3 regions of the Pseudomonas sp. Os17 genome follow, and region 2 is predicted to be linked to each of the others. Evidence: riboswitches for the same ligand, from Rfam matches in the RefSeq annotation. Region 2 holds a riboswitch; each other region holds the start of a gene.
The links. A riboswitch is a leader RNA that binds a small molecule or an ion and turns the genes downstream of it on or off. The one in region 2 is predicted to bind cobalamin.

Region 1: another riboswitch for cobalamin. It lies ahead of cobO (cob(I)yrinic acid a,c-diamide adenosyltransferase); the one in region 2 lies ahead of POS17_RS10980 (TonB-dependent receptor plug domain-containing protein).
Region 3: another riboswitch for cobalamin. It lies ahead of cobW (cobalamin biosynthesis protein CobW); the one in region 2 lies ahead of POS17_RS10980 (TonB-dependent receptor plug domain-containing protein).

Annotation. Positions count from the first base shown of each region.
Region 1 is NZ_AP014627.1:5,073,353-5,083,052, forward strand. Features, by position in the region: gene POS17_RS22155 (cobyric acid synthase) at 1-1,260, opposite strand, end outside; gene cobD (threonine-phosphate decarboxylase CobD) at 1,257-2,249, opposite strand; gene cbiB (adenosylcobinamide-phosphate synthase CbiB) at 2,242-3,150, opposite strand; gene bluB (5,6-dimethylbenzimidazole synthase) at 3,147-3,797, opposite strand; gene POS17_RS22175 (cobyrinate a,c-diamide synthase) at 3,790-5,112, opposite strand; gene cobO (cob(I)yrinic acid a,c-diamide adenosyltransferase) at 5,123-5,734, opposite strand; cobalamin riboswitch at 5,815-6,047, opposite strand; gene POS17_RS22185 (hypothetical protein) at 6,215-6,796, shown strand; gene POS17_RS22190 (PQQ-dependent sugar dehydrogenase) at 6,867-8,186, shown strand; gene POS17_RS22195 (class I SAM-dependent methyltransferase) at 8,188-8,850, opposite strand; gene POS17_RS22200 (C40 family peptidase) at 8,872-9,405, opposite strand; gene POS17_RS22205 (C40 family peptidase) at 9,570-9,700, opposite strand, start outside.
Region 2 is NZ_AP014627.1:2,433,330-2,443,029, forward strand. Features, by position in the region: gene POS17_RS10970 (ABC transporter substrate-binding protein) at 1-331, opposite strand, end outside; gene POS17_RS10975 ((2Fe-2S) ferredoxin domain-containing protein) at 324-1,076, opposite strand; gene POS17_RS10980 (TonB-dependent receptor plug domain-containing protein) at 1,088-3,064, opposite strand; cobalamin riboswitch at 3,163-3,365, opposite strand; gene POS17_RS10985 (arginine N-succinyltransferase) at 3,420-4,460, opposite strand; gene POS17_RS10990 (arginine N-succinyltransferase) at 4,510-5,526, opposite strand; gene POS17_RS10995 (APC family permease) at 5,695-7,044, opposite strand; gene POS17_RS11000 (N-formylglutamate amidohydrolase) at 7,229-7,981, opposite strand; gene POS17_RS11005 (glutamine synthetase family protein) at 7,965-9,320, opposite strand; gene POS17_RS11010 (isochorismatase family cysteine hydrolase) at 9,317-9,700, opposite strand, start outside.
Region 3 is NZ_AP014627.1:4,270,126-4,279,825, reverse strand. Features, by position in the region: gene metH (methionine synthase) at 1-828, opposite strand, end outside; gene POS17_RS18780 (fatty acid cis/trans isomerase) at 985-3,276, shown strand; gene nfuA (Fe-S biogenesis protein NfuA) at 3,420-4,004, shown strand; gene cobM (precorrin-4 C(11)-methyltransferase) at 4,179-4,925, opposite strand; gene POS17_RS18765 (cobalamin biosynthesis protein) at 5,008-5,421, opposite strand; gene POS17_RS18760 (CbtA family protein) at 5,418-6,119, opposite strand; gene POS17_RS18755 (CbtB domain-containing protein) at 6,131-6,319, opposite strand; cobalamin riboswitch at 6,417-6,648, opposite strand; cobalamin riboswitch at 6,722-6,933, shown strand; gene cobW (cobalamin biosynthesis protein CobW) at 7,032-8,102, shown strand; gene cobN (cobaltochelatase subunit CobN) at 8,106-9,700, shown strand, end outside.

The DNA.
Region 1 (9,700 bases), 2.6 Mb from region 2:
CTGCCCGTCGGCGCTCAAGGCTCCGTCGCTACGCCCATCGTCCAACTGCACGGCGGCCTGCTCCAGGGCCGGGCCACGAGTGACCCCGGCGTGAATCTCATAGCCACTGACCGCCGCATTCTCCAGGGTCAGGCGGCCACTGACGTTGCGCAGCTGCTTCTCCTCTTCAAGCACGGTTGCAAAGGCCAGCAGGCCCAGGCCCGGGCTGGAACCGGCTGTGCCCTCGAGCCCCAGCGGGTCATGCAACTGCTCGCCGAGCATCTGCAGGCCGCCGCAAATACCCAGCACCTTGCCGCCGTAGCGCAGGTGCCGGGCAAGAGCCTGCTCCCAGCCGTTGCTGCGCAGGTAGGCCAGGTCGCCGCGCACGCTTTTCGAACCGGGGAGGATGATCAGGTCGGCGGCAGGAATCGCCTGCCCGGGCCCGATGAATTGCAAGTCGACCTGGGGATGCAAGCGCAGCGGATCGAAATCCGTGTGGTTGCTGATCCGCGGCAACACCGGCACCACCACCTTGAGCACTTGCTCGACCTTGCCGGCCTGACGCTGATCGATGCCGTCCTCGGCTTCCAGGTGCAGGTCCATCACATAGGGCAGCACCCCGAGCACCGGTTTGCCGGTGCGGGCCTCCAGCCAGTCCAGTCCCGGTTGCAGCAGGGCCAGGTCGCCTCGGAAGCGGTTGATGATGAAGCCCTTGACCCGCGCCTGCTCACTGGGTGACAGCAGTTCCAGGGTGCCCACCAGATGCGCGAACACCCCGCCGCGGTTGATATCGGCGATCAGCAGCACCGGGCAGTCCACCGCCTCGGCAAAGCCCATGTTGGCGATGTCGCCAGCACGCAGATTGATCTCCGCCGGCGAGCCGGCACCCTCCACCATCACCACCTCATAAGCCCCCCGCAGGCGCTCATGGGAAGCCAGCACCGCCTGCATGGCGATGGCCTTGTAGTCGTGATAGGCCACGGCATTCATGGTGGTCACGGCGCGACCGTGAATGATCACCTGGGAGCCGGTGTCGCTGTTGGGCTTGAGCAACACCGGGTTCATGTCGGTGTGGGGCACCAGGTTGGCCGCCTGGGCCTGGACCGCCTGGGCCCGACCGATTTCGCCACCGTCGGCGGTCACCGCACTGTTGAGCGCCATGTTCTGCGGCTTGAACGGCACCACGCTGACGCCCTGGCGCAACAGCCAGCGACACAGCGCGGTAACCAGGGTGCTCTTGCCGGCATCCGAGGTGGTGCCCTGCACCATCAGGGTGGTCATGGGTAATCCTTGCGATAGGCCTGCAGCGCCTGCTCCAGGCGTGCCCAGTCGGCATCGTCGGCGGGCAGGCCGAAGCGCAGGCTGCTGTTGTGGGCGAACAGCCGCAGCAGAATGCCGCGCCGTGCCATGAATTGATAAAGCTGCTCGGCCTCGGCGGTGATCAGCCATTGGAACAGGGCACAGCCGCCCTGGGGCTTGAAGCCGAACCCTTCCAGGACCTGACTCAGGCGCTGGCTGGCTACCTCGCTGCGCCGGCGCTGCCGCACATGCCCCTCGACATCCCGCAGGCACGCCTGCCCCAGCACTCGGGTCGGTCCACTGACCGCCCAGGGCCCCACATGCTCCGCCAGCAGCTTGAGCAGCCGACGCTCGGCCAGGACAAACCCCAGGCGCACGCCGGCCAGGCCAAAGAACTTGCCAAACGAGCGCAGGACAATCAGCCCCACCTGATGGGCATGCCGGGCCAGGCTCAGGTCCGGGGTGTTGTCCATGAAGGCTTCATCCACCACCAGCCAGCCGCCGCGCTGGGCCAGGCGGGCATGCCAGTCCAGCAGGCGCTCCGGAGTCAGGCTCAGGCCGGTGGGGTTGTTGGGGTTGACCACCACCAGCACATCGAGGCTGTCGAGAAAAAAATCCACTTCCTGCTCCAGCACCTCTCGCACCCGGTAGCCACTGCGGCGCCAGGCTTCGGCGTGCTCGGCATAACAGGGCGACAACACCCCGACCTTGCCCGCCCGCCGCAGTCGCGGCAGCAATTGGATCGCGGCCTGGGAACCGGCCACCGGCAGTACTTCATCGGCACCGTAGTAGGCACAGGCCGCCTGTTCCAGACCGTCATCGGTTTCCGGCAGGCGCGCCCAGGCCCGCAAGGGAATGGCCGGAATGGGAAACGGCCAGGGCGCCAATCCGCTGGACAGATCCAGCCAGGCCTCTTCGGCAATCCCGTATTCCTGGGCCGCCTTGCGCAACCTTCCGCCGTGCTCAAGCATAGAATTCAGCCCCCAGACACAGAATCAACAACCACAGCCAGACACCTCGCTGCACCAACTGCCAGCCACGATCAATGGAGTCGGCACTGGCCGGCTCGCCTTCGCCCAGAGGCGGACGCTGATGCAACTCACCGTGATAGATCGCCGCCCCGCCCAGCTCCACTCCCAGGGCTCCCGCTCCGGCCGCCATGACCGGGCCGGCATTCGGGCTGTCCCAGGTCGGGCCCTGGCGGCGCCAGCACTTCAGCGCCAGCCGGGTCTTGCCGAGCAAGGCGTAGGTCAGGGCCACCAGACGCGCAGGAATGTAGTTGAGCAGGTCGTCGATCTTCGCCGCCGCCCAGCCGAAACGCTCGAAACGCTCGTTACGGTAGCCCCACATCGCATCCAGGGTGTTGCTCAGGCGATAGAGCACCACCCCCGGTGCGCCGGCCACGGCAAACCAGAACAACGCGGCGAACACGGCGTCGCTGCCGTTCTCCAGCACCGATTCAGTAGCCGCACGGGCCACGGCGGTGGCGTCCAGTTCGCTGGTCTGGCGGCTCACCAGGAACCCCACCCGGTGCCGTGCTTCCTGCAGATCATCGCTGCGCAAGGCCTGAGCCACCGGCTCGACGTGCTCGCCGAGGCTGCGCAGGCCCAGGGCGCAATACAGCGCCAGGATCTCCACCAGCCAACCGATATAGGGCAGCCAGGACAGCGCGGTGGCCAACAGGGTCAGGGGCAGTACCGCCAGCACCCAGGCGCTGACGCCATGACTGCGCCAGCCCCGGCCCGCGGCGTTGAAACGTTGCTCGATACGATCCGCCATACGGCCGAAGGCCACCAGCGGATGCCAGCGCTTGGGTTCGCCCAGCAGCGCGTCCAGCGCCACGGCGGCGACACTCAGCAACGCCACGCTCATTGACTCACTCCCCAGTAATTCTCATACAGCAACTCACTCAATGGCCGGGGCTGCGCCCAGCCCTGCAGCGCCAGCATCGGCGCCGGATAGAACTCGGTAACCGGTCCCAGGCACAGCACCGCCAGGGGCTTGGCACCGGCGGGCAACCCCAGCAGGTCGGCCAGGGCCTGGGGCTCGAACAGCGACACCCAGCCCATGCCCAGACCTTCGCTGCGCGCCGCCAGCCAGAGGTTCTGAATGGCACAGGACAGCGAGGCCAGGTCCATTTCCGGCAGGGTCCGCCGGCCGAAGACATGCCGCTCGCGGCCATCCATCAGGGCCGCCACCAGCACCTCGGCACAGTCATGGATGCCTTCGACCTTAAGCTGCATGAACTCATCGGAACGCTCGCCCAGCGCCTCGGCGGTGCGCACCCGCTCCTCCTCCACCAACTGCTGGATACGCCCGCGCAACGGGCGATCGCTGATGCGGATAAAACGCCAGGGCTGCATCAGCCCCACGCTGGGCGCCTGATGCGCCGCCTCCAGCAAACGGCGCAGCAACTCGGGCTCGACACTACCGCCGGCGAAATGCCGCATGTCCCGGCGTTCGGCGATGGCGCGATACACGGCCTCACGCTCCGCCGCAGAAAATCCCTGCTCACTCACCGCTCACACTCCCTGCAGGAGATGGAGCGAACAACGCCGCTACCGCTGCCGGATTGGACGGAAAGTAGAAATGCACGTAAGAAGCGGTCATCCGCCCGTCGCGATACACCGCCTCTGCCCCCCGCCCACCGTTGGGACTGATGCCACGGGCAATCGGCTCAAGGGCGGTCGTGGTCAGGGAGTGATGGTAGGTATGGCCACGCAAGCCGCCCTCCGGCAACTCCACGGCCTGCAAGGCCAGGGCGGCCAGACGCTTCTGCATCACCGCCGCGCCGGGCAGCAGCCCCAGCAGCTCGGCGCACCGGCCTTCGACGTCGGTCAGGGAGTCGAGCAGGTACAGCATGCCGCCACACTCGGCCAGCAATGGCTTGCCCGCACCATGGTGGGCACGAATCGCGTCGAGCATGGCGCGGTTCTGCGCCAGGGCCTGGTGGTGCAACTCTGGGTAGCCACCGGGCAGGTACAGGCTGTCCGCCTCCGGCAACTGCGTGTCATGGATAGGGGAGAAGAAATGCAACTGCGCCCCCATGGCCCGCAACAGATCGAGGCTGGCACCGTAGGTGAAGGCAAACGCCTCGTCGCGGGCCACGGCGATGCGCACCCCCTCCAGCAAGGGCGCGCAGGCCACTGGCGCTGGCGCGGCAAAACTCACCGCAGGCGGCAGCTCCACCTGGCAGCTGCTGGCCAACGCCTCGGCGGCGGCATCCAGGCGCAGGTCGAGATCGTTCAGTTCACGAGCCTGCACCAGCCCCAGGTGCCGGCTGGGCAGTTCGATATCGGTTTCCCGGGACAGGGCGCCGTACCAGCGCAAGCCTTCGGTGAGGCTGCCTTCGAGCAACTGCGCGTGGCGCAAGGTGCCGACCCGGTTGGCCAGCACCCCGGCGAACGGCAGGTCCGGCTGGTAACGGGCCAAGCCCAGGGCCAGCGCCCCGAAGGTCTGGGCCATGGCGGTGCCATCGATCACTGCGAGCACCGGCACCCCGAAATGCCGTGCCAGATCGGCACTGGAGGGGGTGCCGTCGAACAGCCCCATGACCCCTTCGATCAGGATCAGGTCGGCGTCAGCCGCGGCTTCCCAGAGCAAGCGCCGGCTTTCCTGCTCGCCCACCATCCACATGTCCAGCTGGTACACCGGAGCGCCGCTGGCGCGTTCGAGAATCATCGGGTCGAGAAAGTCCGGACCGCATTTGAACACCCGTACCTTGCGCCCCTGATTGCGGTGCAGGCGAGCCAGGGCGGCGGTCACGGTGGTCTTGCCCTGGCCGGAAGCCGGTGCGGCAATCAATACCGCCGGGCAATGACGAACATCGGTCATGAAGTCACACTCACAGCTCAACACCTTTCTGCGCCTTGATGCCGGCCTGGAAGGCATGCTTGACCATGCCCATTTCGGTGACGGTATCCGCCAGTTCGATCAGCTCCGGCTTGGCCCCGCGACCGGTCACCACCACATGCTGCATGGGCGGACGGGCCTGCAGGTCGCTGAGCACCTGGTCCAGATCCAGGTAACCGTGCTTGAGGGCGATGTTCAGCTCGTCGAGTACAACAAGACCAATCTCCGGGTCGCTCAGCAGTTCTCTGGATACCGCCCAGGCCGCTTCGGCCGCGGCGATATCGCGCTGGCGATCCTGGGTTTCCCAGGTAAAGCCCTCGCCCATCACATGAAAGCGCACCTGCTCCGGAAAACGCCGGAAGAACAGCTCTTCGCCGGTGCTGTTACGACCCTTGATGAACTGCACCACGCCGCACTGCATGCCGTGGCCCATGGACCGCGCCAACATGCCGAAAGCCGAACTGCTCTTGCCCTTGCCATTGCCGGTCAGCACCAGCAACAGGCCACATTCGTTGGGCGAGTTGGCGATGCGCTCATCGATCACGGCTTTCTTGCGCAACATGCGCGCCACATGGCGCTCGTCACGATCGGGGGATTCACTCATGGGGCAGCTCTCCGTTGGGGCTGGGGAACGGCGGGCAGGAAAAGGAATAGACGGCGCAAGCCTGGCATCGCCCACCGTGATGCCGTTGGATGGATCAGGCCGGTCTCCGGGCTCATGAGGGGCATTGCTGCCTGACTGCGCGCCTTCCCATGTCGTGGACACAGTGGCATCTGGCGCAGCCTTGACTCATCTACCGTTGCGGGGGCAGCGCCGGAATCGTCGCCATGTCCATCGCTGGAACAGGCCCTGACCGGCTTCCCTGTTTCACTCTGTCGACCAGCGGCCACAGAGCACCTGAAACAAGTCGCGAAGGTTAGAGGGTTGGGGGTGGAGCGTCAATTAAAGCCAGGCGTCGCTTGGCACACAAAACTGCACCGCATCAACAAACTGGCGCCAATCTTGTGCCACACTCAGCGAGTTGATATCAAATAGCCATAACTCAACCCACCCACCGCCAGACAACAATAAGGACGGACCCCGATGCAAGGCATGATCATCAGCAATCCAAAGCTGGAATTCCTGCGCCCGATGCTGGAACGCTGGTTTGATTGCATTGACCGCTACAACGCTGTTCGTGGCGACAGCGAAACCCCTTACTGGTTCGACGAGCAGGCCAACCTGGGATTGCTTTCCGCCGCCGCCTGGATGGCGGAGATGGTCAGCCTCGAACACAGCCCCAGCAAAAAGCAGCAGGAAGAAGGCGCCCGCAACGCACGCACCGATCTGTACCTGGCCACCCGGGAAGAACGCGCCTACATTCAGGCCACCCAGCGCTGGCCCCAGGTCAACGGCCTGCACCTGACCCAGGCCTTGCTCGACATTGCCGGTGACGCGAGAAAGATCAGCTACCCCGGCGACCTGCGGCTCGGCTGCCTGTTTGTCAGCCCGCAGAAGGCTCAGCACAGCGCCACCCCGGAAGAACTCCAGGACATGCTCGACGAACTGCAAAAGGAACACTGCTGCGCGGTGGCCTGGTACTTTCCCTACGCCTATCGCAAGCTGCACAACGAGGCCGGCCTCTACCATCCCGGGGTCGCCGCACTGTTCAAGGAAGCCCGCTGATCAGGCGGAACCATACGCCGGCTATGCTCCTCTATGACTAGGACGTCCGTGCATTCATAGGGAAATCAGCATGCTCAAGTCTCGACACGCTTTGCTTATCGCGATCGCCGCCGGCCTTACGGCCTGTGGCGAAACCTCCAGCCTGCAAGTTTCCGACGGCACCGGCCCAACCCCCAAGCTGCCGGAGCCCAACCCGACGCTGATCCCCACGGTGAACATCGCCCCGGCGATTGGCTGGCCCAAGGGCAGCAAGCCATTGGCGGCAGCCGGCACCCAGGTCAATGCCTTCGCCGAAGGCCTCGATCATCCACGCTGGCTCTATGTCCTGCCCAACGGCGACGTACTGGTGGCGGAAACCAATGCACCGCCCAAACCCGATGACAGCCGGGGCATTCGCGGCTGGATCGCCGGAAAAATCATGGGCCGCGCCGGCGCTGCGGTGCCCAGCGCCAACCGCATTACCCTGCTAAGGGATCAGGATCACGACGGCGTGGCCGAAACCCGCAGCGTGCTCCTGGACAACCTGAACTCGCCGTTCGGCATGACCCTGGTCGGCAATGACCTGTATGTGGCGGACACCGACAAATTGCTGCGCTTTCCATACCAGGCCGGCGACACCCGGATCACCGCAGCCGGCACCAAGGTCGTCGATCTGCCCGGCGGCACGCTCAATCACCACTGGACCAAGAACGTCATCGCCAGCCCGGACGGGAGCAAGCTCTACGTCACCGTCGGCTCCAACAGCAACGTCGGGGAAAATGGCCTGGACCAGGAGCAAGGCCGCGCCGCGATCTGGGAGGTGGATCGGAACAGCGGACAGCACCGCCTGTTCGCCACCGGCTTGCGCAATCCCAACGGCTTGGCCTGGGAGCCGGTCAGCGGGGCGCTATGGACCGCGGTGAACGAGCGCGACGAGATCGGCAGCGACCTGGTGCCGGACTACATCACCTCGGTCAAGGACGGCGCCTTCTACGGCTGGCCCTTCAGCTACTACGGGCAGCATGTGGATGTCCGGGTCAAACCGCAGAACCTCGACCTGGTGAGCAAGGCCATCGCCCCGGACTACGCCGTCGGCCCGCACACAGCCTCTCTGGGGCTGACCTTCGCCCAAGGCAGCAAGCTCCCCGCTCCATTCACCGAAGGCGCCTTCATCGGTCAGCATGGCTCGTGGAACCGCAAGCCCCATAGCGGCTACAAAGTCATCTTCGTCCCCTTCAGCGCCGGCAAGCCCCAGGGGCCGCCCGTGGACGTGCTCAGCGGCTTTCTCAGCGCCGATGAGAAGGCTTACGGACGCCCGGTTGGGGTTGTGATCGATCAGCAAGGCGACTTGCTGGTGGCCGATGACGTCGGCAATACGATCTGGCGGGTATCGGCCGCCAAAGCCCCCTGATTCAGCGCTTGCGGCACAGGGTCAAGCCGTCCCCCAGGGGCAGCAGCGACAGATCGATGCGCGAGTCGTCCTTCAAGGCCCGATTGAGCGCCTGGATGGCTCGGGTATCTTCGCTGGCGGGCTCCACCTCCAGCACACGCCCGCTCCACAAGGTGTTGTCGAACACCGCCAGGCCACCGACTCGCAACAGACGCAACGCGGACTCCAGATAGGCCGGGTAGTTGGCTTTATCAGCGTCGATGAAGATCAGGTCGAAAGATTCGAGCCGGCCGGCCAGTTCCAGGCCGGCCAGGGTGTCCAGCGCCGGAGCCAGGCGCAGTTCGATGCGTTGCGCTAACCCCGCCTCCTGCCAGTAACGACGAGCCGTAGCGTTGTAGTCGCCGGGCAGGTCGCAACAGATCAACGAGCCGTCTGCGGGAAGGGCCTGCGCCATGCATAAGGCGCTGTAGCCGGTAAAGGTTCCCACTTCCAGCACTTGGCGAGCAGCGGTCAACTTGATCAATAGCGCAAGAAACTGCCCCTGCTCCGGCGCCACCTGCCAACGGGCATTGGGCAGGGCCTGGGTTTCATCCCGCAGACGTCGCAGCAGCGGCGTTTCGCGCAGGGAAACATCCAGCAGGTATTGATACAGGGCATCGTCGAGGTTGAGCGTACGCGCAGTCACAAGCACCTCGACCAGAGTGGATTATGGATTGTGCGCCAGGTGTTCCGGCTGCAGCACGCGCTTGGCGCTCAGGTAGGCTTTCTGCCAGTAGGCCTTGGACAGGCTGTCGAGCTTCACCGTACCGCCGGTGGCCGGAGCATGGACAAAACGCCCTTCACCAACATAGATCCCGGCATGGCTGACCTGGGAGCCGCCATTGGTGGCGAAGAAGATCAGGTCACCGGTTTGCAAGGCGTTCTTGCCCACGTCCGGCGCCTGCATGCCGATCATTTCCCGGGTCGAACGTGGCAGGGAGATACCCGCGGCATCGCGGTAGACATAGCCAATCAGGCCGCTGCAATCGAACCCGGAATCCGGAGTATTGCCGCCCCAACGATAAGGCGTGCCGACCAGACCCAAGGCGCGGAACAGCACATCTTCAGCAACGGGAGAAAAAGCCTGGGAGGAATTGAAAACCGGTGCACGTACCACAGGCACAGGTGGCGGAGTACGACTGGCGCAAGCGCTGAGCAGCGCGGCGAGGGCAATAAGGGCAAATCGGGCCGAGGTCGACATAAGCTGAACAATCCTGATCGGGATGCGGCTTTCTCTGCCGTGGTACTGAAAACAAAACCGCGTAAGCAGGGCTTACGCGGTTAGTTTCAACAATAGATCAGGATTCTAGCGTCTACGCGCCAAACTTCAAGTAAGACTTTAAGTTCGCCCTACTAACTATCTGTTTATTTGCGTGCGGTGACCACGGTTGGCGCCATGGCGAGAGCCCGCTTGGCTTCGATGAAGGTCTTGCTCCAGTAGCTGTCACCCAGGCTATCGACCCGCACACCGCCACTGCGGCGGCTGCTGGAGTGGA
Region 2 (9,700 bases):
ACGCCGAGGCAAAGCCGCCCACCACCAGGTCGGGCTTGAGGCTGTAGAGCACCTCTGCCGAGGGATATTGCCGGGCGATCACCGGTATGCCGTGGTAGTGCCCGTCGGCGCCGGCATCGTCGTCCAGGTAGGCCACGCCGATCAGCGACGGCCCGGCGCCCAGGGCCAGCAGCAGGTCGGCGCTGTGCTGGTTGAGGGCGACGATGCGTTGGGGCGGCGCGGCGATCTCCCAGCGCTGGCCGCAGTTTTCATAGGGGGTCGCCAGGGCTGGCGTGCCGGCCAGACCGAGCAGGAGGCCGAGCAGCGGGGCGATGGTGGTCGTTCTAGGCATCTGTCGCGCCTGCGTAAGGCGAGGGAATCAGCAGGTCCGCCACCGGCGCGCCTGCCAGTAGGTGTTCCTGCACCAGGCGCAGCACCTGGGCGTCATCGGCGACCCGGTACCAGCAGCCATCCGGGTGCACCGTCAACACTGGCCCCAGGTTGCAGGGGAACTGGCAGGCGGTACGGGTCAGCAGCACGCCACCGGGTGTCTCCATGTGCTCCAGGCGCAGCAGTTCTCGGCGCAGGGTTTTCCATAACGCCAGGGCGCCGCGCCGCACGCAGCGCGGGCCGGTGCAGAGGAACACCTGGCGGGCATGGGGCGGCACCCGCGACCAGTCCGGGTCGCTGGGCACCGCGTTGACCTTGTCGCAGGGCAGATGGCGCTCGCGCTGGTCGATGCTGGCGCAGGCCAGGGCCGCGTCCAGGCCGCGGCGGCCCAGGGCCTGGGCGGTGACCCACAGTTGCGGCGCTTGCGGGTGGGCGCGGGCCAGGCGCCCCAGTTCGTCGCGCAGCCAATCCAGGTAGGCGCTGTCGGAGCTGGGCTCCAGGTCCACCACCAGCAGCGCCGCGCCGTTCTCGTGCAAGGGCTCGTCAATGGCGGCCCAGAGGCTGTCGAAGCCGTCCAGGGTGTCGATCACCCGGGTGCCGGCGTCAATGCCCCGCAGCAGCGCAAGCTCGCGGCGAAACGCCTCGCCCAGGGCCCCGCTGTTCAGGCCGGGGCCGACGAACAGCACGCGTTGATAATCCTTGTGCATGGTCGTCGTCCTCAGAAGCGGTAGGTGTAGCGCAGCTCGGTGGTCAAGGGGCGCCCCAGGTTATCCACCCGCGGGTTGTTGCTGGCGATGCTGGTGCTGTAGTCGCGGTCGAAGAGGTTTTCCACCAGCAGGCTCAGGCGATGCTGCTGGGCCGGGTCGAGGTAGCGATAGGCATCGGCGTCGACCACCGAGTAGTGGCCGTAGTCGATCTGCTTAGGGCTGTCGATCTGGCCGATGTAGCGGATTGCCCCGCCCACGCCCCACATACGGTCCAGGGACTCGAAGCCCAGCCGCGAGCGGGCAAAGAAGCCGGGGATGTTGCTCAGGGTCACGCCGTTGCGCGACTGAACCAGGTTGCGGGTCATGTCCGCCGAGAGGGTCCATTGCGGGCTGAACTGCCAGCGCCCATCGACCTCGATGCCGCGGACCTTGATCCGTCCGTCGCCATTGACCCAGTCGATGCCGTCGAGGGCGATCAGGTCGTCGATCTTGCGCTGGAACAGCGTGCCGCTGGCGTTGAAGTCGCCGGCCAGCAGGCTGCCCTTGTAGTCCAGGCCCAGCTCGGCATTCACGCTCTTTTCCGGCTTGAGCTGGCGGTTGCCCTTTTCATCCTCCTCATTGGCGAACAGTTGCTCGGCGTTGGGCAGCTTGAAGGCACTGCCGAACTGGCCGCGCAGTTGCCAGTGGGGTGAGAGGTCATACAGCGAGGTGAGCATGCCCACCGTGGCGCTTTCGCCGCCGCTGATCTTCTCGTGCCGCACGCCGATGCTCGGGTGCCAGTCGGGCAGGGCTGCCACGACCGGGCGCAACTGGGCGTAGAGGGCGTTGGCCTGGGCGCTGTTGTCGTCGATCTTGAGCACGTCGTCCTGGCCCTTGAACCACTGGTTGTCGCTGCCGAACACCAGCACATGGCCGCCGTCCAGTTCGGCCTTGCCCTCGGCCTGCAGACCCCAGTCGGTGAAGCCCCAGTAGTCGTTGTGGTTGATCACCTGGGTGGCGCCGCTGGTGGTGCTGTTGATGCGGGTGTAGCGGGTGTCCCAGTCGTTGACGTGGCCTTTGACGAAGTAGCTGAAGCGCTGGTCCAGGCGCTGCTCGAAGGTCGCGGTGGCGATCTGCTGGATGCGGTCGTTGGTGGTCTTCTTGTTGTTCAGCGGGCGGGCGAAATCCAGGTTGGCGTCGCTGTACTGGTAGAACAGCTCCAGCCGCGAGTCGTCGGCAAAGCCCTGGATCGCCTTGGCGCCGAAGGTGGTCACTTCATAGCCGCGTTTCTTGTCCCGGGTGCTGGGGCTGTAGGCGCTGTTGCGAAATGGCTGGTAGCCGTCGGAGACGTTGTGGCTGACATAGGCCAAGAGGCCCAGGTCGCCCAGGCCGTTGCTGACGATGCGTTCGGCGCGGGCATCGCCGCTTCTGCCCATGAAGCTGTCCAGGCCCAGGTTGACCTCGCCGGAGACGTCGCGGGTCTGCGGGCTGCGGGTGACGATGTTGATCACCCCGGACACCGCCTGGGTGCCGAACAGCAGGCTCTGGCCGCCCTTGAGCACCTCGATGCGCTCGATGGCGTTGGCCGGCAGGGTGTCCAAGTACAGGCCGCCGTACAGGCGGTTGTTCAGGCGCACGCCGTCCAGCAGGATCAGGGTGTCGTCGTTGCGCCCCCCCAGCAGGGAATAGGTGCCGTAGTCGAACGGGCCATTCTTGGGCGCCACGTATAGCCCGGGCACGTACATCTGCAGGACCCGGGTGATGTCGCTGCTGGGGCCGGCGCGTTCGATCTGCTGGCGATCGATGATCTCCAGCTTGCTGCCGTAGCGGGCCATTTCAGCCACGGCGGTGGACTCCACCGAAGGGGCAGAAATCGACTGCGGCTCCAGTGTCAGCGGCGTGTCGTCCGCCAGCAGCAGGGGGCTGAACAGGCAGCCGAGCAAGGCGCCGCATGGCGTGCGGCGACGCGTGGCCAAGGGGCGCACGCGGAAGGTGTCAGGTGTTGTCATTTTTGGTCTTCTCGAAAGTGTCTTCGGGAAGCACGCAGGAGAAGGTATCGGCCACGGGCACGCGACCTTACCGGCCCATGCCCGCCCACCGCAGGATTGCCAAACACAGGTTTCAGGCCGGTCTCCGGGCTGACGAGTGTGGCGGCATTCGCCTTCCCATACCTTGGGTACAGTGGCGTGTTGAATGCAGCACTCGCTTACCGTTGCGGGGGCAGCACCGGACTAGCCCTGAAGGGGCGCACCGGTTTCCCGTTTCACCTCATGCACGGCGGCATGAGGCACCTGAAACTGGACGGCATGTTACGCAGCAAAGCGGCGAGCTCCAAGCGGCAAGCTGCAAGATAAAAGCTGCGATCTAGAAGCTGTTGCTTGGAGCTTGCCGCTTGGAGCTTGCAGCTTGCACCGCCCTGACGGTGTCGCCGGGCTGCAATTGCAGGCGCTTGGCGGTCAGGCGGTCCACCAGCAGGCAACCGGACACCAGACGCCCGGGAGCGGCGGTGATGCGGCAGTTCTCCAGGCGCCGGTTGTGGATCAGCCACATCGGCGCCTGCGCGTCCGGAGTGCCCACCAGCAGGGGCAGGGTCTGGCTTTCACGCACGCTGCGGATCTTCGTCACCTCGGCCTCGATCAGCGGCCCGCCGTCGAAGATGTCGATGCAGCCCTGATGGTTGAAGCCTTCGTCCCGCAGGATGCTCACCGCCTGTTCGGTGCTGTGGTGGGCCTGGCCGATGGCGGCCTGGGCGTCGGGGCTGAGCAGGCAGGTGTACAGCGGCTGGCGCGGCATGAGTTCGGAGATGAAGGACTTGCCGCCCTGGCTGGACAGGCGATTGGCCTGCTGGAAGTCCATCTTGAAGAAGTGCCGCCCCAGGCTGTCCCAGAACGGCGAACGGCCCTGGCTGTCGAGCTGGCCCCGCAGCTCGGCCACCAGTTTGTCGCCGAACAGCTGCGGGTATTCGGCGACGAACAGCAGGCGCGCGGTGGACAGCAGGCGCCCGGTGTAGCCCTGGCGCTGGTCGTGGCGCAGGTACAGCGAGCAGAGCAGGGATTGCCCGGTCATCTCGTTGCACAGGAACAGGGTCGGAATCTCTTTGTCGATGCCCAGCTCCGGGGCGCGGCCGCGGGTGATGCCCAGCCGATAGTTGTAGCTGGGCTCGCGCAGGCCGATGGCGCCGCTCAGGGCACAGACGCCGATCACTTGCTGGTCGTCGTCCTCGAGCACGAACAGGTAGTCGGCATCGGCCCGTTCCACCTGGTTGGCGAAGGTGCGCTGGGCCCAGCGCAGCCGATGAGCCAGGCGCTCGGGATCGGTGGAGAGGTTGTTCAACTCGCGACAGCTGCCCTGCAGCAGCTTCAGCAGCGCTTGCAGATCGCTGACGCGCACCGGACGGACGATCATGGCACCGCTCCTTGGCGCTGCCGGGGGCAGCGGTAAAACCGGGGTCGGCTCATAACGCCACCCCGCGCACCGGCTCGCCCGGTGTCAATTGCAGGGCCTGGAACATCGAGTGATCCAGGCCGACCACGTCGCCTGGGGCTTCGTCGAGGGGCACGACAATCGCGCGAAAGCCCTGCAGCCGGTCGTTGCTCAGCAGCCAGTAGCGGCCCTGGCCGCTCTGCGGGCTCAGGTAACTGACCGCGACCCGGCTCTGAATGATCGAGCGTAGCTGGTTGTTGCGGGCCTGCAGGGTCGGGCCGGCATCGAACAGGTCGACGTACTGGGTGGGCGCGAAGCCTTCGTCGACGAGGATGTCGCAGGCCTCCCGGGCTGCTGGGTGAATGCGTCCGATGCAGTCCTGGGCCGGCTGCGGCAGCATCGGGATGTACAGCGGGTACTGGGGCATGAGTTCGGCGAGAAAGCCGCGGCCCTGCAAGGCGCACAGGCGTTCGGCCTCGACATAGGGCAGGTCGAAGAAGTGTTGGCCCACCGCTGCCCAGAAGGGCGATTGGCCGGCGGCGTCGCTGTAGCCGACGATCTCGCTGATGCAACTGTCGGCAAAGCGCCAGGGATGCGCGGCGATGAACAGCAGGCGCGCGCGGGAGGTCAGTTGCGCCTGGGGCGTGCCCGCCAGCGCCGGATCGACATGGAAGCTGCGCAGCAGGGTCTGTTCACTGAGGTCCTGGCACAGCGACAGGGTCGGCACGGCGTGTTCGATGTTCAGCTCTCGCGAGCTGCTGATGAAGGGGCGGTTGCGCAGGCTGTAGAAGGGCGTGGCAAAGCCGGCGGTGGCGAGGATGTCCGAGCAGCCGTGCAGTTGGCCGCTGTCCTGGTCCTCGAGCACTAGAAAGTAGTTTTCCGGACCCTGGCGGGCCTCGACCTTGGCGAAGGACGCCAGGGAGTCGAGGATCTTCTCCCGCAGGCAGGTTTCGTCATCCACCAGCGAAGTCACGCCCAGCAGGCGTGCGCCGGCCAGACGCAGCAATTGAGGCAGATCGGATAACGCCACCGGACGCAAGGCCAGCATGGGTGTACTCCTGTATCAAGGGCCGTTCGCCCGGGGCGAACATCGGCCAGACATCACTGTCGATGACCACGCAGTTGCACGGCCGCGGCATCCGGCGGCCGGTCCCCGGGCCGCTCTTGACGGCGGCTCTCGGGGGCGCGCTACGCCATCCGGCGCCGCGCTGGGGGCTTATGGCTTGAGCGGATCGGGCAGGGCCGCGGCGCTGCCCAGCTTGTTCAAAAGGAACAGGTAGACCAGCCCGGCGAGGATCCAGATGGCGCCGAGTTTCTGCGCGTCCACGCCCATGTTGTACATGATGGCGCAGACGATCACGAAGCCGATCACCGGGCAGATCAGGTGGCGGATCACCTGGCCGGACTTCTGCCGGCGCCAGTAGAAGTTGATCACCGTGATGTGCAGCAGCATGAAGCCACTCAGGGCGCCGAAGTTGACCAGCGACGTCAGGGTGTCCACCGAGTTGATGAACAGGTAGCAGATCAGCAGCGACAGCACCGCCACCAGGTAGATGCTGATGTGCGGGGTGTTGTGTTTCGGGTGCACCTTGGCCAGCACCTTGGGCAGCTTGCCGTCCCGCGCCATGCCGAACAGCAGGCGCGACACCGCGGCTTGCGAGGTGATGGCCACCGCCACGCCCCAGGCCAGCGCCGTGGCCACCCCGGTGAGGGTCGCCAGCCAGCTGCCGGCGGCCAGTTCGGCGATCTCGTAGAAGGCGGTGTCGGCGGACTTGAAGCCCATGCCGGCGGCCAGGTCCGTGGCGATCCAGGTCTGCACCACGAAGATCGCGCCCATCACCACCAGGGTGATCAGCGCGGCGCGACCGACGCTGCGGCCGGGATCGCCCTTGACCTCTTCGGCGAGCGTCGAGATGGCGTCGAAGCCGAGGAACGACAGCACCGCGATCGACACGCCCTGCATCAGCATGCCGAAGTGGAAGTGGTCCGGGCTGTACAGCGGCGCCAGGGTCAGCTGGCCGTTGCCGGCACCCCCGTGCAGGGCGTTCCAGGCGTAGAAAAGGAAGATCCCCAGGACCACCAGCTGCGCCAGCAGGAACAGGATGTTCATCCGCGCGGTAAAGGTGATGCCCCGCAGGTTGACGAAGGTGGCGCTGACCAGGAACGCCAGGATGAAGCCGACCTTGGGCACTTCCGGGTACAGGTGGTTGAGCGCCATGGCGGCATAGACGTAGAGCAGCGGCGGGATCAGCAGGTAGTCCAGCAGCATCAGCCAGCCGGCGAGAAAGCCGACATGCGGGTTGAGGCCGCGCTGGGCGTAGGAATACACCGAGCCGGCAATGGGAAAGGCGCGGGCCATGGCGCCGTAGCTCAGGGCGGTGAAGACCATCGCCACCATGCCGATGATGTACGCCAGGGGCACCATGCCCGGGGCTTCCTGGTTGACGTAGCCGTAGACCCCGAACGGGGCGATCGGGATCATGAAAATCATCCCGTAGACCACCAGGTCACGCAGGCTCAGCCCGCGCTTGAGTTCCTGTTTGTAGCCGAATTCTTCAATCTCCATGAAGCGGTTCTCCTTGTAGCCAATGTAAGTGGACGAAGTCGGCGCCGAGGGTCGTCATGGACACCTCGTGCGCCGGCTTGTGTTTGAACCTGGCAGGGTTAAAGACACACCACAGCTTGTTTTCTTGTTGTCGTTGCCGTCCGGCAAACGGTCTTGGTTGCGTTCAATCCTCTTGCTATCCGGGTTACAGCAGCGGTGCCAGGCGGTCGCTCCAGCACTGCACGGCCTCGGGGCTGCGCAGCAGATCGTTGCGCACCTCGATCAGCACCGATTCCAGGCCCCGGGCATCACCGTGCACCGGCACGGTCATGTCGCTCAAGGGGTCGATTTCATAAGGCTGGTTGCCCGCCACCTTTATCGGCAGGGTCCACAAACCTTCCAGTATTCGCGCGGCGTAGGCGGTGGCGTTGCCATACAGCACGCCGACTTCCAGCGAGCGCGGCTGGCTGTAGTAGATCGGCGTGAAGCTGTGGATCCCCACCACCCGCACTTCGCGGCCGGCGGCCAGGCGCCGGTCGATGATGCGCTGCAGACGCTGGTGAAACGGCGTGAACAGCTGCTGGCGGCGGTATTCGCGGGTCGCCTCGTCCAGGTGCTGGTTGCCCGGCACCTGATAGATCTCGCTCTGCAGCGGGATGCTGTCGGGGGCGTGGCGCGGCCGGTTGAGGTCGATCAGCAGGCGCGAATAGTTGGCCGCGATCAGGGTCGCGCCCAGGGCCTGGGACAGGCTCTGGGCCAGTTCCAGGGCGCCCGGGTCCCAGGCGATGTGCTCGCGGGCCGCCACCTTGTCCAGGCCCAGGTCGTGCAGGGGCGGTGGAATGTAGTGGCTGGCGTGCTCGCACACCAGGATCAGCGGATGCTCGGAGTCTTCCCGCAGCAGGCGGTAGGCCGGCTCGGTGTAGAAACCGTGCTCGGCGGATTTAGTACAGGTGTCCATAGTGCTCACAGAGTTCGGCAGCGGTCAGGTGCTCGGTCAGGGACACTTCCTTTTGTTTGACGGCGAAGTAGGTGCTCAGCAGCGGTTCCGGCAGAGCCTGCAGCAACTCCGTGTTGCTGCGCAGGTAATCCAGGGCCTGGGGCAGGCTGCCCGGCAGGGGCACGATGCCGCTGGCCAGGCGCTGTTCGGCGCTCAGCTCATCGGGGACCTTGTCGGTCACCGCGTTCAGCGCCAGCTTCTGTTCAATGCCCAGGCGTCCGGCGATCAGGATCACCGCCATGGCCAGGTGTGGCGAGGCGGTGGCGTCCAGGGCACGGAACTCCAGGTTGTACTGCGGCGCCAGTGGCTTGCCGCCGATGTCCACGGTGGGGCAGATGCGCAGAGAGGCTTCGCGGTTGCGCAGGCCCAGGCAAGCGTAGGAGGCGCTCCAGTGATGGGGCTGCAGGCGCTCGTAGGACAAGGGCGTCGGCGCGGTAAAGGCGCACAGCGCCGGCAGGTGCTTGAGCACCCCAGCGGCCCAGTGCTGGCCCAGCCGCGACAGGTCGTCACCGCTGACCGCCTGGGGATCGTAGAGCAGCGGGGTGCCGTCCAGGTCCTGCAGGCTCAGGTGCAGGTGCACGCCGTTGCACACCGCGTCGGCGGCGGTCTTGGGGGCGAAGCTGACCCGCTGCCCCAACTGCCGGGCAATTTCCCGGGTGATCTCGCGCACGTTCACCGCGCGGTCGGCGGCGGCCAGGCCTTGGGTCGGGCGGCAGGTGATCTCGTATTGCTGCTTGCCGTATTCGGGGAGGAACATTTCCGGCTCGACCCCGGCCGCGCGCAATGCCGACAGCAACCAGCCACCGAAGGCCGCGCCCTGGCGCTGGGCCTCCAGGGAGAAGGCCAGGTGCTCGCGCTGAGCGCTGCCGCTGTCGAGGTTGAACTCGTGCTCGAAGGCGGCGGTGATCTGGATGCCCAGTTCACGGTAACGTGCCACCTCGTTGCGCAGCAGGGTGCGCGGGCAGGCGGCCCAGGGCCGGCCATCGGTCTCGCAGATGTCGGCGTGAATGAAGTCCAGGGGCGCGGCCGTGGCATCCGGTCCGGCACCGACAGTGACCCGGCTGTCCAGGTCGGGAATCAGCCGCAGGTCGCCGTAGGCGCCCCAGGGGTTGTCCTCGGCGATCAGGTCCTGGGGCGTCAGCGCGCTGTTGGCCGGCACCCAGCCGCAGCCGCCGAGGCGGTAGCGCTCCAGCTCGTCGCTGGGAAAGGAACGGCCCCGGGTGACGCCGATCAGGTCGGTGGTGACGATGCTGGTCATGGCCACGGGCGTCAGGGCCTCGATGCCCTGGCCGCGGCTCATCCGCGGATCTCCCGCAGGCGGCCGAGCACGGTGTCGGTGTCGGTGATCCAGCAGTAGCCCTTGATCGCGTTGAGGCAGGCCTGGTGCCGGGCATCGCTGTAGGTGGCGCAGGCGTCCTCCACCAGGGTCACCAGGTAGCCGCGGTCGGCGGCGTCGCGCACCGCCATGTCCACGCACTGGTCGGTGACGATCCCGGCGACGATCAGGTGGCGGGTTTCCAGGTTGCGCAGCACGTAGTCGATGTTGGTGGAGTTGAACACCCCGGAGGAGGTCTTGGGCAGGACAATCTCGTTTTCCACCGGCGTCAGCTCGTCGATGATTGCCGCCTGGGGGCTGCCCTTGGGCAGGTGCATGTTCGACAGCTTGTGATCCAGGGAGCG
Region 3 (9,700 bases), 1.8 Mb from region 2:
GGGGTGTGCCGAAACGTGGGTGCTGGCCTTGTTCGACAGCTCTTCCAGGTATGGGCGCAGCTCGCTGGCGCCCAGGGCGCAGTTCAGGCCCACCGAGATCGGCTTGGCGTGGGCCACGGAGTTCCAGAAGGCTTCGGTGGTCTGGCCCGACAGGGTACGGCCGGAGGCATCGGTGATGGTCCCGGAAATCATGATCGGCAGTTCGAAACCCAACTCCTCGAACACGCCCTGCACGGCGAAGATCGCCGCCTTGGCGTTGAGGGTGTCGAAGATGGTTTCGATCAGGATCAGGTCGGCGCCGCCTTCGATCAGGCCTTTGGTGGCCTCGGTGTAGTTCTCCACCAGTTCATCGAAGGTGACGTTGCGGTAACCGGGGTTGTTGACGTCCGGCGACAGCGAGCAGGTGCGGCTGGTCGGGCCCAGGACACCGGCGACGAAGCGCGGCTTGTCCGGGGTCTCGAGGGTTTTCGCATCCGCCACCTTGCGTGCCAGACGGGCGCCTTCTACGTTCAATTCGTAGACCAGTTCTTCCATGCCGTAGTCGGCCTGGGACACCTGGGTGGCGTTGAAGGTGTTGGTTTCGAGGATGTCGGCACCGGCATCCAGGTAGGCTTTTTCGATGGCGCCGATCACGTCGGGACGGGTCAGCACCAGCAAGTCGTTGTTGCCCTTGACGTCGCTGGGCCAGTCGGCGAAGCGCTTGCCACGGTAGTCCTGCTCCTCGAGCTTGTAGCTCTGGATCATGGTGCCCATGCCGCCATCGAGAATCAGAATGCGCTCTTTGAGGGCTTGCTGGAGAGCGTGGAGGCGAGCACTGCGATCAGACATGAGAACTACCTGGTAGGGCCATTACGAAGGGCGTGGATCATAACAAACCTGCATGGTTTTGCGGCATGTGCGGGTTTTGCATGAATATCGCTCATGTTGGTGGCCGAGCGACATCGGTAGAATCGCGGCGTTTTTTTTACTTTCGGGACCAGGGACATGCCGTACCGTTTTGTCGTTGCCAGCACTTTGCTGCTGCTCAGTTCATTGTGCATGGCCCAAGGTCCCGCACCGGCCATTTCCTACACCCGCGACATCCAGCCGATCTTTACCGAGAAGTGCGTGGCCTGTCATGCCTGCTACGACTCCGCCTGTCAGCTCAACCTGGGCAGCGGCGAAGGGGCCGGTCGTGGCGCGTCGAAGATTCCGGTGTACGACGGTGAGCGCAGCAAGGCCCAGGCGCCCACGCGGCTGTTCTATGACGCCAGCGGCAAGGCGGCCTGGCAGCGCCAGGGCTTCTATTCGGTGCTCGACGCCCAGGGCAGCCAGGCAGCGCTGATGGCGCGCATGCTCGAACTCGGCCACCGCACCCCCTTGCAACCCAATGCCAAGCTGCCCAGCGAGATCGTGCTGGGCTTGAGCCGCGAGAACATGTGCCCGCAGCCGGCGGAGTTCGACGCCTATGCCGGTGCTCATCCCAAGGAAGGCATGCCCCTGGCCGTCACCGGCCTCACCGACCAGCAGTACCAGACCCTGCAACGCTGGCTGGCCTCCGGCGCGCCGATCGACGAACAGGGCCTGGCCCCCAGTGCCCGGGAAAGCCTGCAAGTGGCCCAGTGGGAGAACCTGCTCAACGCCCCCGGCGCGCGGGAAAGCCTGGTGGCGCGCTGGCTCTACGAGCACTGGTTCCTGGCCCATATCTATTTCGAAGGCGGCGAGCCGGGGCACTTTTTCCAGTGGGTGCGCTCGCGTACCCCCAGCGGCCAGCCGATCGACCTGATCAACACCCGACGCCCCAACGACGATCCGGGCACCCAGGTGTATTACCGCCTGTGGCCGGTGCAGGGGGTGATCGTGCACAAGACCCACATCACCTACCCGCTGAGCGCGGCGAAGATGGCCCGGGTCAAGACCCTGTTCTACAGCGGCGACTGGCAGGTCACCGCCTTGCCGGGCTACGGACCGGCGCGCCGGGCCAACCCGTTCGAGACCTTCGAGGCGATTCCGGCCAAGGCCCGCTACCAGTTCATGCTGGATAACGCCGAATACTTCGTGCGGACCTTCATTCGCGGTCCGGTGTGCCGCGGGCAGATTGCTACGGATGTGATTCGCGACAACTTCTGGGCGCTGTTCCAGGCTCCGGAACACGACCTGTACGTCACCGACCCGGTCTATCGCGGCCAGGCCACGCCGCTGCTGGCCATGCCCGGGCAGAACGACGACGTCGGCAGCGTGCTCAGCCTGTGGCTGGCCTACCGCGACAAGCGCAACGAATACGAAGCCTTGCGCCGCGACTTCTATGCCCATGCCCCGGCGCCCAGCTGGTCCAGCCTGTGGGCCGGCAACGACAACGCGCTGCTGAGCATCTTCCGCCACTTCGACAGCGCCTCGGTGACCAAGGGCCTGATCGGCGAAGTGCCGCAGACGATGTGGCTGTTCGACTACCCGTTGCTGGAGCGCACCTACTATCAGTTGGCAGTGAACTTCGACGTGTTCGGCAACGTCTCCCACCAGGCCCAGACCCGGCTGTATTTCGACCTGATCCGCAACGGCGCCGAGCAGAACTTCCTGCGTCTGATGCCGGCCGGCAGCCGTGAGGACTTCCTCGACGATTGGTACCAGAACAGCGGCAAGTTCAAGATGTGGCTGGATTACGAGTCCATCGACGACGACAAGCGCAGCGCGCTGAAGCTCGACCCCCAAGGCCCGAAAAAGGACTTCGTCAACCAGTTGCTGACTCGCTATGGCGAGCTCAATGCCAAGCCGGACCCGATCAACCGCTGCAACGGCGCCTACTGTTCGCGCCCGAACATCGACCCGGCGCTGCAGGACGCCGAGCAGGCCCTGAGTCGCCTGGCATCGCGTCCGGCGGCGGGGCTCAAGGTCATCGAGCAACTGCCCGAGGCGACGTTGCTGCGTGTCCAGACCGCCAGTGGCAAGCGCGAGTTCTACAGCATGCTGCGCAACCGCGCCCACAGTAACGTGGCCTTTATGCTCGGCGAATCCCTGCGTTATCAGCCGGGGCTGGACACCTTGACGATTTTCCCGGGCATTCTCAGCAGTTACCCGAACTTCATCTTCAACGTTCCGGCCGACCAGGTGCCGGCCTTTGTCGAGGCGATGCAGGCGGTCCGGGATGGCGCAAGTTTCGACAGGGTGGTCGAGCGCTGGGGTATCCGGCGCAGTCACCCGCAGTTCTGGCAGTACTTTCACGATCAGACCCGCTACCTGCAGGAAGTCGATCCGCTGGAAGCCGGGGTCATGGACATGAACCGTTACGAAAACCTCTGACATAGCGCCGTGATCGGCCCTCGGGACGCCCGCTGGCGGGCCCCGGGGGTGACCTATACCAAGGTCTATCCCGACAAAAATACTAGGACTTTGTCAGCGGCGTCGATTGGCGTAAACTGCGCCCACGTCTGCGAGGAACCACCATGAGCGCCATAACCATTACCGACGCCGCCCACGATTATCTGGCTGATCTGCTGTCCAAGCAGAACACCCCGGGGATTGGCATCCGCATCTTCATCACCCAGCCAGGGACTCAGTACGCCGAGACCTGCATCGCCTATTGCAAGCCGGGCGAAGAGAAACCCGAAGACAAGGCCCTGGGCCTGAAAAGCTTCACCGCCTACATCGACGCCTTCAGCGAAGGCTTTCTCGATGACGCGGTGGTCGACTACGCCACCGACCGCATGGGTGGCCAGCTGACCATCAAGGCGCCCAACGCCAAGGTGCCGATGGTCAACGCCGACAGCCCGATCAACGAGCGCATCAACTACTACCTGCAAACCGAGATCAACCCGGGGCTGGCCAGTCACGGCGGCCAGGTCAGCCTGATCGACGTGGTGGACGACGGCATCGCCGTGCTGCAATTCGGTGGCGGTTGCCAGGGCTGCGGCCAGGCCGACGTGACCTTGAAGGAAGGCATCGAGCGCACCCTGCTCGAGCGCATCCCCGAGCTCAAGGGCGTACGTGATGTCACCGACCACACGCAGAAAGAAAACGCCTACTACTAAGGCGTTCGCTGCGAACAAAAAAACGGCGCCCCGTGAGCGCCGTTTTTTTATGCCCGCAAACCAGCTCCTCCCGAAATAAGCCTTCGTAGGAGCCGGCTTGCCGGCGAAAGGGCCCTCAAGCCTTGTGCCAATGCCGAGATCGCCTTTGCTGGCAAGCCAGTTCCCGCAAAGGGGTCAGGGGCGATAGAGATGCGCGTGTCCGGCGCGGTACAGCGATGACTCGCTGAACACGTCCGTGGCCAGCACCCGGCCCACCAGAATCAGCGCCGTGCGCCGGAAGCCCTTGGCCGCAACCTTCTCGGCAATGTCCGTCAGGGTGCCCAGGACCCAGTCCTGGTCCGGCCAGGTGGCCCGGTGTACCACGGCAATCGGGCAGTCGGCGCCGTAATGGGGCAGCAGCTCGGTGACTATCTTCTCCAGGTGGTTGACCCCCAGGTGAATCGCCATGGTGGCGCCATGGGCCGCGAGGCTGGCGAAGTCTTCACCGGCGGGCATGGCGGTCTTGTCCGCATAGCGGGTCAGGATCACGCTCTGGGACACATCCGGCAGGGTCAATTCGGCCCCCAGCAAGGCGGCGCAGGCGGCAGTGGCGGTGACGCCGGGGACGATCTCGTAGGGAATGCCCAGCTCCCGCAGGCAGCGAATCTGTTCGCCGATGGCGCCGTACAGGCTCGGGTCGCCGGAATGCACCCGGGCCACATCCTGGCCCTGGTCGTGCGCGTGCCTGATGGCCTCGATGATCTGTTCCAGGTGCAGTTCGGCACTGTTGATCACCCGGTCCGCGCTGTGACCTTCGAGGACGGCCGCGGGCACCAGCGAGCCGGCGTAGATGATCACCGGGCAGCGATGGATCAGGCGCTGGCCCTTGACGGTAATCAGCTCCGGGTCGCCGGGGCCGGCACCGATGAAATAGACAGTCATGGCTGTCTCCTGTGAAAAAAGGGCGGGAACAGGGTCGCAGATGAACGATGTTCATGTTCGCGACGGGGAATTGTCGGCCAGTCTACCGGCTGGCGGCCAATGCCAGGGTGGCCTGGGCGTATTTCTGGCGGGGGATCAACAGCCGGGCCGGGCCGGGGTGCAACTGTTCGGCCAGGGCCAGGGCGGCGCTTTCGGCAACGCCGTAGCAGCCGCTGTGTTCAAAGGCGATCTGCGAGCGGTGGCTCAGGCGCGAGGCGAAAGGCGCCAGTTGACTGCTGCTGAAGCAGGTCAGCGGCAGGGCCAGTTGATCCGCCAGTTGCAGCAGGCCGGGCTCGCTGCGCTTCAAGTCGATGCTGGCCAGGGCCAGGAGTTGCCCGCTCTCCAGGCCGTGGGCTTGCAGCACCTGCTCAAGCAGGGCGCGCAGCGTGGTCACCGGGCAGCCCTTCTGGCACCCCAGGCCGACCACCAGGGCCGGCGCCGCGCGCCTTTCGATCATGCCGGGTACAGGTCCGCGTTCTTGCGCCGGAACAGCCAGGCGCTGATCAGGCCCAGGGCCAGCCAGAAGGCGGCATTGGTCAGCTGCGAGGCAATCTTGAACTGTGCTTCCAGGGCTTCTGGCGCCAGCATCGAGTGCACTTCAGGTTGGGGCGCGCCGATCACGTGGGGCACGGCGATAATCGCCACGCCCAGCAGTTTCAGCAGCCAGTGGCCGGCGAACGCGATCAGGGCAAGGCCCACGGCAGTAGAAGCGGCAGCGCCGATCCACCACACCTGGCGCTGCACCAGGTCGGCGGCTGCGGTTCCCGGCAATTCCGGAGGCAGGCCCAGAGTGGGGGCCAGGCAGAAGGTCGTATACCCGGCCAGACCCCAGAGCAGGCCTTGCGAGGCACGGTTGGGCGCGCGCAGGGTGTAGAGCCCGGCCAGCATCAGGGCGAAGCCGACCGCCACTACCAGGTTGCCGCCGGTGGTGGACAGGGTGCGCTGCCAGCCGTCTTCCGGCTCCCAGGCCTCGGCATCGTGGCTGTGCGCGGCCATGGCGCCGGCGGCGTGTTCATGAGTTTGGGCGGCCGGGGCCTGTTCATAGGTTTCCGCCTGCAGGATCAGCGGAGCGACCCACAAGCTTTGCAGCAGGGTCAGCAGCAGGGCCGCCAGCAGCCCGGTGAACCCTGCGGTTTGCGCAATACGCTTGATCATGTCGGCAGGTCTCAGTGGCAAGGGAAGGCGGCGCTGTGACGGGTGTCGTGGGCGGCGTTGTGCACCGCTTCGATATGGGAGAAACCGGCGAAATACACCAGGCAGGCGCCCAGCAGCGACGCGCCGATGGCGGCCACCAGGCGCTGGCTCAGGGTGGAGGTGCTGCTGGCGGAATGGCTGGTGCTGCTGATGATCGACATGGCGCTTCCCTTTGGAGTGTCGGCGGGGGAGGAGCGCAGGAAAACCCCGCGTGAGGAGCACGCAGGGTTTGCAACAGCGCCCGCCCACCGCGGGTTTGTTATGTGTGTGTTGCGGGCCGGTCTCCGGGCTCGCGAGGGGCAGGGGGCGACTGATGTCGTACCGTGCCGGCAAGTGTCACCTTCCCATGCCATGGCACAGTGGATCTGACACTTCGCTCGCTTACCGTTGCGGGGGCAGCACCGGACTGGTCACGGCTTTTTAGTTAAGCACGTGATTCACCGGTTTCCCGTTTCACCCTGTGAAGGGCACCCGTAACAAGGCGCGTAGCAAATCATGGGCGGGGTGATGCCGTCAATTGCGCGAGGCGCTGCATTGCCGATTGACCGTCCCCCGCGCTCTGCGTAGCCTTGCGCGTTCGAGGTTCTTCGGCCAGCGGTCGAAGCTAAGAAGGGAACGCGGTCGATGCCGCGGCTGCCCCCGCAACTGTGAAGGGTTTCGTTTCTGCAAGGCCACTGCCTGCGCGTCCAGAACGCCGGCGGGAAGGCGCAGCAACCGCCGGTCCGACGACTGGCAAGCCCTCAGCCAGGAGACCTGCCTCGATCCCAGATTCTCACTACAACCGGGCGGGGTGATCCGGTGGCGAAATCTCCGCGCGCCTCTGCGCTGTGGCTCTCGTCCCGTATGCCCGCCACCTTTGCCAAGGGGCATCCGATGAAAACACTGGCCAAACTTCCCGTCACCATCGTCACCGGCTTCCTTGGCTCGGGTAAGACCACCTTGCTGCGGCACATGCTGGACAACGCCCAGGGCCGGCGCATCGCGGTGATCGTCAACGAGTTCGGCGAGCTGGGCATCGACGGTGAAATCCTCAAGCAATGCGCCATCGGGTGCACTGAAGAAGAGGCCAGCGGCCGGGTCTACGAGCTGGCCAACGGCTGCCTGTGCTGCACCGTGCAGGAAGAGTTCTTCCCGGTGATGCGCGAACTGGTGGCGCGCCGTGGCGACCTGGACCACATCCTCATCGAAACCTCCGGCCTGGCCCTGCCCAAGCCCCTGGTCCAGGCCTTCCAGTGGCCGGAAATCCGCAGCGCCTGCACCGTCGACGCGGTGATCACCGTGGTCGACAGCCCGGCCGTGGCCGCCGGCACCTTCGCCGCGTTCCCCGACCAAGTGGACGCCCAGCGCAAGCTCGACCCCAACCTGGACCACGAATCGCCGCTGCACGAGCTGTTCGCCGACCAGCTGTCCAGCGCCGACCTGGTGATCCTCAACAAGACCGACCTGATCGACCCCGCAGACCTGGCCAAGGTGCGCCTGGAAGTGGCCGAAGAACTGCCGCCGGCGGTGAAAGTCATCGAAGCCAGCAGCGGCCGCCTGCCGCTGGATGTGCTGCTGGGCCTGGGCGCCGGTTCCGAGGAACACATCGACAGCCGTCACAGCCACCACGACCATCACCACGACGGCGATGACGATCACGACGACCACGATCACGACGCTTTCGACTCCATCTCCATCGAACTGCCCCAGGCCGACGAAAGCCTGCTGCTGGACGCCCTGACCCAGCTGGTGGTCAAGCACGGCATCCTGCGGGTCAAGGGCTTCGCCGCGATCCCCAACAAGCCGATGCGCCTGCTGATCCAGGGCGTGGGCACCCGCTTCGACAAGCACTTCGACCGCAAGTGGGGCGCTGACGAAGCCCGCACCACGCGCCTGGTACTGATCGGCCAGGAGCTGGACGCCGCCCAACTCGAAGCGCAACTGCGCGCCGCCCTCAGCGTGTAAGCCATGCACCTGCTCAGGACCCAGCCCGGCGGTTTCGTGTCGGATGACAACATTGCCGACCTTGGACAAACCCCCGCCGAGCTGGTGATCCTGTGCAGCGGCGACTCCAGCCTGGCGCTGCTGGCGGATGCCGCCGAGCAGTTGCCCGTGGATTACCCCAGCTTTCGCCTGGCCAACCCGATGCAGGTGCAGAACCACGCTTCGGTGGACCTGTATGTCGACCAGGTGCTGCGCCACGCCAAGGTGATCCTGATCTCCCTGCACGGCGGCATCGGCTACTGGCGCTACGGCGTCGAGCGGCTGGTGGAGCTGTCCCAGCGCGGGGTGCAACTGATCCTGGTGCCGGGGGACGACCGCCCGGACCCGGAACTCAGCGACCTGAGCACCTTGGGCCCCGTCGAGCGCGACCGCCTGTGGCAGTTCCTGCGCCAGGGCGGGCGGGACAACGCGCTGAATTTCTACCGTTGCCTGGCCAGCGGCCTGCTGGGGCGCGACTATCCCTGGAGCGAACCGCAGACCCTGCCACGCACGGCGATCTATCACCCGCACAAGAGCCAGGCCGCCCTCAGCGACTGGCAGGCCGATTGGCAGCCTGGTCAAGCGGTGGCGGCGCTGCTGTTCTACCGCTCCCACCTGCAGGCGGCCAACACCGGATTTATCGACCTGTTCTGCCAGCGTTTGCTGGCGGCGGGCCTCAACCCCTTGCCAATAGCGGTGGCCAGCCTCAAGGAGCCCGGCTGCCTGAGCCAGGTGGAAGACTGGCTGGATGAAACCGCGGCCGGGGTGATCCTCAACACCACCGGCTTTGCCCAGTCCAGCCCCGAGGCGCCGCACTTGCGGCCGTTCCGCCGCAATATCCCGGTGATCCAGGCCATCTGCGCCCAGGACAACGAGCCGGGCTGGCGCGACAGCGAGCAGGGCCTGGGCCCGCGGGACCTGGCCATGCACATCGCCTTGCCGGAACTGGACGGACGCATCATCAGCCGGCCCATCAGCTTCAAGGACCTGGCCTGGCGCAGCGAGCGCAGCCAGTCGGACGTGGTGTGCTACCGCGGCCAGCCCGAACGCATGGATTTTGTCGCCGAGCTGGCCCGGCGCTGGGTCGAACTGGGGCGCCTGGACAACGGCCACAAGCGCATTGCCCTGGTGCTGGCCAACTACCCGACCCGGGACGGGCGCATCGGCAACGGCGTCGGCCTGGACACCCCGGCGGCGGCGCTGAACATCCTCAAGGCCCTGCACGCCGAAGGCTATCCGCTGCCGGCCGAGTTGCCCGCCAGCGGCACCGAGTTGATCCAGCAGTTGCTGGGCGGGGTCAGCAACGACCTGGACAGCCTCGACCAGCGTCCGTGCCTGCAAAGCCTGGCCCTGGAGGACTACGCGGCAATGTTCCAGGCCTTGCCGCCTGCCAATCGCGAGGCGGTGCTGCAACGCTGGGGCGCACCCCAGCAGGACCCGATGTTCCGCAACGGGCGGATGATGATCGCCGGCCTGCGCTTTGGCCTGACCTTTGTCGGCATCCAGCCGGCCCGGGGTTACCAGGTGGACCCCAGCGCGGTCTACCACGACCCGGACCTGGTGCCGCCCCACGGCTACCT